2 linked regions of the Dongshaea marina genome follow. The protein of the gene in region 1 interacts with the protein of each later gene in a pairwise test. Links are inferred from orthologs where the notes say so. Each region holds a gene or a part of one and is shown on either strand. Other genes may lie near its edges.

What was found.
Region 2: the proteins of zipA (region 1) and ftsZ interact in binary tests that used the Escherichia coli proteins (3 or more experiments, as listed by UniProt). The link is inferred for Dongshaea marina from one-to-one orthologs.

The regions. Positions count from the first base shown.
Region 1 is NZ_CP028897.1:1,322,752-1,326,149, reverse strand. Bases 151-3,108 are described here. They hold zipA (cell division protein ZipA), read right to left. Parts: upstream 2,104-3,108; coding sequence 1,198-2,103; downstream 151-1,197. Other genes in these bases: DB847_RS25455 (hypothetical protein), read right to left, coding at 2,122-2,661; DB847_RS06565 (GrpB family protein), read right to left, coding at 587-1,123; DB847_RS06570 (substrate-binding periplasmic protein), read left to right, coding at 151-582. In the rest of the region: more of DB847_RS06570, read left to right, coding at 1-150. UniProt on the Escherichia coli protein: Essential cell division protein that stabilizes the FtsZ protofilaments by cross-linking them and that serves as a cytoplasmic membrane anchor for the Z ring.
Region 2 is NZ_CP028897.1:431,141-434,439, forward strand. The notes cover bases 392-3,250. They hold ftsZ (cell division protein FtsZ), read left to right. Parts: upstream 392-1,162; coding sequence 1,163-2,338; downstream 2,339-3,250. Other genes in these bases: ftsA (cell division protein FtsA), read left to right, coding at 392-1,123; lpxC (UDP-3-O-acyl-N-acetylglucosamine deacetylase), read left to right, coding at 2,437-3,250. In the rest of the region: more of ftsA, read left to right, coding at 1-391; more of lpxC, read left to right, coding at 3,251-3,299. UniProt on the Escherichia coli protein: Essential cell division protein that forms a contractile ring structure (Z ring) at the future cell division site. The regulation of the ring assembly controls the timing and the location of cell division.

The sequences.
Region 1 (3,398 bases):
AAAGAGGTCGAGTTGTTTGGCACCAGTGGTCAATTTGAGATGCTGGCAAACGGTAGTGCCAACCCACATCGGCATAACGTCTTTGTTGCTACCGAGGCATTTTATACGACCCGCCCTGGCTACTTCTATGATGGCGAACGCTATCCCCAGGGGATCCAGATCAGCAGTATCGAGGATCTCAATCGCTACACCATCTGTGGCGTCGCAGGCTATAACTACGCTCATTTCTACCAGGCAGGCTTGAAAAAACGCCTGGATACCGGAGCTCACACCACCCACCAGGCCCTGCTCAAGATGATGTCACGTCGTTGTGAGCTGGTGCTTTCGCAGATTGAGCCCGTTGTCGGCTCCGAATCCCTGGGACGTTTTAAGCTACCCAAGGCCATTAAATACCGGGCACTGCCGGTTCCCCAGCATAACTTTCACATGTGGGTCTCCCGCCAGTCACCCCGGGCGCAAAAACTGGTAGAGATCATCAATCAGGGGCTAAAGAGGCTGCGCCAGGAATGCAAATATGAAGGCTACTATACCCGCTACCTTCCAAAAGGCTCAGGTCTGGAGCCCGTCAAGCAGTGTAAATAGTCGTTCAGCCAAACGAGCCCCTGGCCCTCTTCCAGGCGATCGCCAGCTTCTCATGCTGCTGAATGAAGTCATGCTTATGGTCGCAATAGCGCTCGATGTCGTTCTCACATAGTGCTGCACCCTCGAGTTTCAGCGCCTGATACTGCTCTCTTACCTCGGAAAACCGGGCCAGATAATCGCGAAACGCCAGGTGTCGCTCAATATTAGGATCATTGCGCACAAAAGCGTGCAGGTGATGGGTTCTGTTGGGATCACCCTTTTGAAAAAAGCGTCGCCCGGTGATCCCAAACTCCCCCCTGGAGTGATAACCAAGGCTTTCGAGCCTGGGCGTATCTGCATCGAGCTTTTCAAGGCTGGCTACTTCGAGCAGCATATCAATGACAGGTTTTGCCGATAATCCTGCAACCGATGTGCTGCCAATATGATGGACAGCAAGCAGATTGTCACTCCCAAGCACCTGTCTGAGCTGCTGACGCTCTTCCCTAAAAACCCTTGACCAGCCCTCGTCAAACGCAACTACTTCTATCACTCTGTCTGACATGGCACCTCCTGCATCAGGGAACTGACAAAAAAGAGGCACGCAGAGCGTGCCTCTTTGTCACAATTTAAAATCGATTAACCGACTTTCTGGCTGTCATAGGCTCGCAAACCATCAAGATTCTCATCGAGCTGCTCCTCACTCAGGGGTTGACGCTGTGCATCCATCAACACCCCGCCAAGCTCACCGGCTAAGCGATCGGCAGCAGAGCTCATCAACTTATACACCCTTTCCCCATAGCCCTGCCTGGGAAGCTGCATAAAAAGAGAGATCCCGGGAGTCGAGAACTGCTCCATCTTCTCCGGCCGAAAAGTTCCTGGGTTGACCATATTGGCCAGGCTAAACAGAACCTGTCCCTTACCCGCACTATCTTCGTGGCGATGAAAGATCTCCATCTCACCATATTTAAAACCGAGCCGGGTCAGAGATGGCAGGAGCTTCGCCCCCTCAAGCTCTCGGTTATCCAGGGCCATCACATTGATCACATAGATATCCTGCCAGCTTTTCACCGAAGGTGCTGGCTCCTCCCCACTGGGTCGGGTCTCCACTTGGGCTTGCGTTACAGCCTCAGGTTCGGCCTGACTCTCCTCTTCATCCGCCACCTGGAGTGCAGGCTCCGTGGCCACAACCGGCTCAGAGAGTTTAGTCTCAACCTCCATGGCAGGAGGCGTAACCTCTTTCGCTAACTCCCCCTGGGGAGCTGTAACAGGCCCTAGCTGTGGCTCTTTACGTAAACCAGGCTCAGCCTCTGGCTGGTCGCGCCCGACGACCCGCACCTCGCCGATACCATCGGCATCAAATTGAGGCTCCGAGTCCAGTGCGGGCTCTGAGCCAGATTCCGGGCGTGTTTCGGGCATCTTGCGCAAGGGCTTCTCTTTGAGTGGACGGTATTTTCCTTTTTTACTTTTCCACAAACCATGCGCCATGATAGCCACGATCACCACAATTCCAACGATAATTAAAACGATTCGCAAATCCTGCATCACTGCATCTCTTACCGGTTAAGATTCAATCAGGGAAACCGCTTCCCTGATATCCACTGAGACCACCCGAGAAACTCCTGGTTCCTGCATCGTGACTCCTGTGAGCTGATCAGCCATCTCCATCGAGACTTTATTGTGACTGATACAGATAAACTGTACTGCTTCCGACATCTCTTTGACAAGTGTGCAGAAGCGCCCGACATTGACTTCATCCAGCGGTGCGTCCACCTCATCGAGCATACAAAATGGTGCCGGGTTGAGGCGAAAGATAGCAAACACCAGCGCCAGGGCGGTCAAAGCCTTCTCTCCTCCCGAAAGCAAGGCGATACTGGAGTTCTTCTTGCCTGGAGGCTGAGCCATGATCTGCACCCCCGACTGCAGCAGATCGTCAGAAGTGAGTTCGAGCCAGGCTTTTCCTCCACCAAAGACCTTGGGGAAAAGCCCCTGCAGATCGGCATTGACCGCCTCATAGGTTTCCCTGAAGCGTGCCCGGGTTTCCCGATCGATGCGACGAATCGCGCCCTCAAGAGTCTCCAGCGCCTGCTGCAGATCCTGCATCTGCTGCTCCATATAGTTCCAGCGCTCGCGCTCTGTCTCATACTCCTCCAGGGCACTGAGGTTAACCGCCCCAGCAACTCAAGCTGGGTGGCTATCTGTTTAAGCTCTTTTTGCAGCCCTCCGATTGAGCGCTTCTCCAGAGCCTGTCTCGCCTCATCATCTAACTCAAATTGCTGCTCCCTGAGCTGCTGCTCCAGAAGCTCCAGCTGGGTCAGGAGCTTCTGGGCCTGCAGCTGCTTGTCAATGAGTTGTTGTTGCCCCTGATTTAGCTCCTTTTGCACTCTCTTTTGCTGCTCACTCAGGGTACTGACCTTCTCATCCAGCCCCTTCACCTCAGTGGCGAGTTTCTGTTGCTCCTGCTCCTGTTCAAGCTGCAGGTCAAATAGCTCTTTGAGACGTACCTCACTCACCAGAGGTTCGCTGCTCTCAGCTCGCTGGCTCAAAGCCTCCATACTGGCGATGAGTTCAGCCCTGTCCTGAGAGTATCTCTCCTGCAGGCTATTGAGGCGCTGCTCTGCTCCCCTGGCCTCGGATAGAGCAAGCTGTTGCTGCTCGCGTTGCTGCTGCAACTCACTGACCTGCTTAAGCTGCTGCTGATGATCGCTGCGAGCCAGATTCAGCTTAGCTTCTGCCTGTTCAAGAGCCTGCTGAGCCTTAAGCCTCTCATCATCAAACTGCTCACCCTTTTGCGCACTTTCAGCCAGCTGCTGCCGCTCATTTTGGGTCTCCAGGGCCAA
Region 2 (3,299 bases), 890 kb from region 1 along the record:
AATGGATAAGGGAGGCGTGAACGATCTTGAGTCTGTGGTCAAGTCGATTCAGCGTGCGATCAATGAAGCTGAGATGATGGCAGAGTGCCAGATCACCTCGGTTTACCTTGGGATCTCCGGGCGGCACCTGGATTGTCTGAATGAGTCGGGTATGGTGCCGATCACAGATGAGGAGGTCTCCCAGGATGATGTGGATAATGTGATCCATACGGCTCAGTCGGTCAAGCTCAAGGATCAACACAGGATCCTGCATGTGATCCCCCAGGACTTTGCCATTGATTACCAGGAGGGGATCAAGAATCCCATCGGCCTGTCCGGGGTAAGAATGAAGGCTCAGGTTCACCTGGTGACCTGCCATAACGATATGGCGAAGAATATTGTCAAAGCGGTTGAGAAGTGTGGTTTGAGAGTGGATCAGCTGATCGCTTCCGGGCTGGCTTCCAGCTATGCGGTTCTGACCGAGGATGAGAAGGAGCTTGGGGTTTGTGTGGTTGACATCGGCGGTGGCACCATGGATATGGCGCTGTTTACCGGTGGGGCCTTGCGCCATACCCAGGTGATCCCTTATGCGGGGAGTGCGGTGACCAGTGATATCGCCTACGCCTTTGGGACACCACCGGCAGATGCCGAAGCGATTAAAGTTCGTTATGGATGCGCACTTGGAAGTTTGGTCAGTAAAGAGGACAATATTGAGGTTCCGAGTGTCGGAGGGCGACCCGCCCGCAGTCTGCAGCGACAGACTCTGGCCGAAGTGATTGAGCCAAGATATAGTGAACTTTTCGGCATGGTAAATGACGAACTACAGAAGTTGCGTCGTGAACTGAAAGATAAAGGGGTCAAGCACCAGTTTGCCGCTGGCATAGTGCTGACCGGTGGCGCATCACGCATAGAAGGCGTGGTGGAGTGTGCCGAGCGAATTTTTGGATGTCAGGTCAGAGTGGGAGAACCGGTCAACATCAAAGGTTTGGTTGACTATGTAGGCTCCCCTGTATATTCGACTCCCGTAGGATTATTGCAGTATGGCAAGTTGCATCAGCCAAATAACTTGGAAACCGTGATGCGCAGCCATAGTGTGGGTGGCCTGATGAAGAAGGTTACCAACTGGTTTAAAGGGGAATTTTAGTGTTGTTGATGGGTGCAAAAAGCGAAGTGGAGAGACAAGATGTTTGAATTCATGGACAGTTCTAGTGACGAAGCAGTCATTAAGGTTATTGGTGTCGGGGGTGGTGGAGGAAACGCCGTCGAGCATATGGTGCGTGAATCGATCGAGGGTGTCGACTTCATCTCGATCAATACGGACGCGCAGGCACTCAATAGTGCGACGGTTAATACCACACTGCAGATCGGTGGGACCATCACCAAGGGGCTGGGAGCAGGTGCCAATCCCGAGGTGGGTCGCGATGCTGCGATCGAAGATCGTGAGGCGATTGCCGAGCTGCTCAATGGGGCCGATATGGTGTTTATCGCGGCCGGTATGGGTGGCGGAACCGGAACCGGTGCGGCTCCCGTGGTGGCTGAAGTTGCCAAGGAGCTGGGGATCCTGACGGTTGCTGTGGTGACTAAGCCCTTCTCCTTTGAGGGTAAGAAGCGAATGAGCTTTGCCCTGCAGGGAATTGAGGAGCTGGCTAAATCGGTCGACTCGCTGATCACCATCCCGAACGATAAGCTCCTCAAGGTATTGGGGCGTGGTATCAGCCTGCTGGATGCCTTTAAGGCGGCCAATAACGTATTGCTGGGAGCGGTGCAGGGCATTGCCGAGCTGATCACTCGTCCGGGTCTGATTAACGTTGACTTTGCGGACGTTCGTACCGTGATGCGCGAGATGGGTACAGCCATGATGGGCACCGGTATCGCCAGCGGTGAAGACAGAGCGGAAGAGGCTGCCGAGAAGGCGATCTCCAGCCCGCTGCTGGAAGATGTGGATCTAGCGGGAGCCCGTGGCATCCTGGTGAATATCACTGCGGGTATGGATCTCAACATTGAAGAGTTTGAGACCGTCGGTAATGCGGTGAAAGCGTTTGCCTCCGAGAATGCAACCGTGGTGGTCGGTACCGTCATCGAACCGGATATGGAGAATGAGCTGCGGGTGACCGTGGTGGCAACCGGGATCGGCGCCGATCGTAAGCCGGACATCACATTGGTGAAGTCTGCAACTACGGCTCCTCAGAGCGCATCGGTTCCATCCATGTCTGGTAGTGCACGCCCGGCGACCGAGAACGATCAGCCTCTGACACCTAAGAGTGCTCAGGTTGCGGTCAATGCCGATAGTAACCCGGTCGCGAAAAGCGAGCCTGATTACCTGGATATTCCGGCATTTTTGCGTAAGCAGGCTGATTGATCGAACTGTGTTTGGTTTTGATGCTGGTTATAGAATGTGCTACACTCTTCGGCCGTTTGTTCGAGTCGGGCTGAAGTAGTGCTGAGCGGGTACGTCTTATGATGAAACAAAGAACCCTAAAGAAAAGTGTGCAGGCCACCGGAGTTGGGCTGCATTCAGGGCAGAAAGTCACCATGACCTTCTACCCTGCTCCAGTTAACACCGGGGTCGTGTATCGACGTGTTGATCTGGATCCAGTGGTGGAAATCAAGGCCGATGCCAGCCTGGTGCGTGATACCATGCTTTGCACTGCTCTGGTCAATGAGCAGGGCGTACGGGTTTCTACGATAGAGCATCTCTCTGCAGCCCTTGCTGGCTTAGGGATTGATAACCTTGTCGTAGAGGTCGACTCTCCAGAGCTGCCGGTAATGGACGGAAGTTCCCATCCGTTTATCTACCTGCTGCAATCTGCGGGGATCGAAGAGCAGTCCGTTGCCAAGAAGTTTATCCGGGTACTCAAGCCGATTCGGGTTGAGTTAGAGGATAAGTGGGCCGAGCTGCTTCCCTACAACGATGGTTTCAAGATGGACCTGCTGGTGGATTTTGATCATCCGGTATTCAAGAAGCAAAACCAGCATCTGAAGCTCGATTTTTCCAGCAATGCCTTTATTCGCGATATCAGCCGCGCCCGAACCTTCTGCTTCCTGCGGGATGTTGAGTATATGCACTCACGCAACCTGGCACTGGGTGGAGGCCTGGAAAATGCGGTGGTGATGGATGATTATCGTGTGTTGAATGAAGATGGCTTACGCTATGACGATGAGTTTGTGAAGCACAAGATGCTGGATGCGATCGGCGATCTCTACATGTGTAATCACAATCTCATCGGTGAGTTCAAGGCTTACAAGACCGGGCATGCCCTCAACAACCTGTTGCTCAAGACTCTGTTGGCAACAGAAGATGCCTGGGAGCTGGTTAGCTT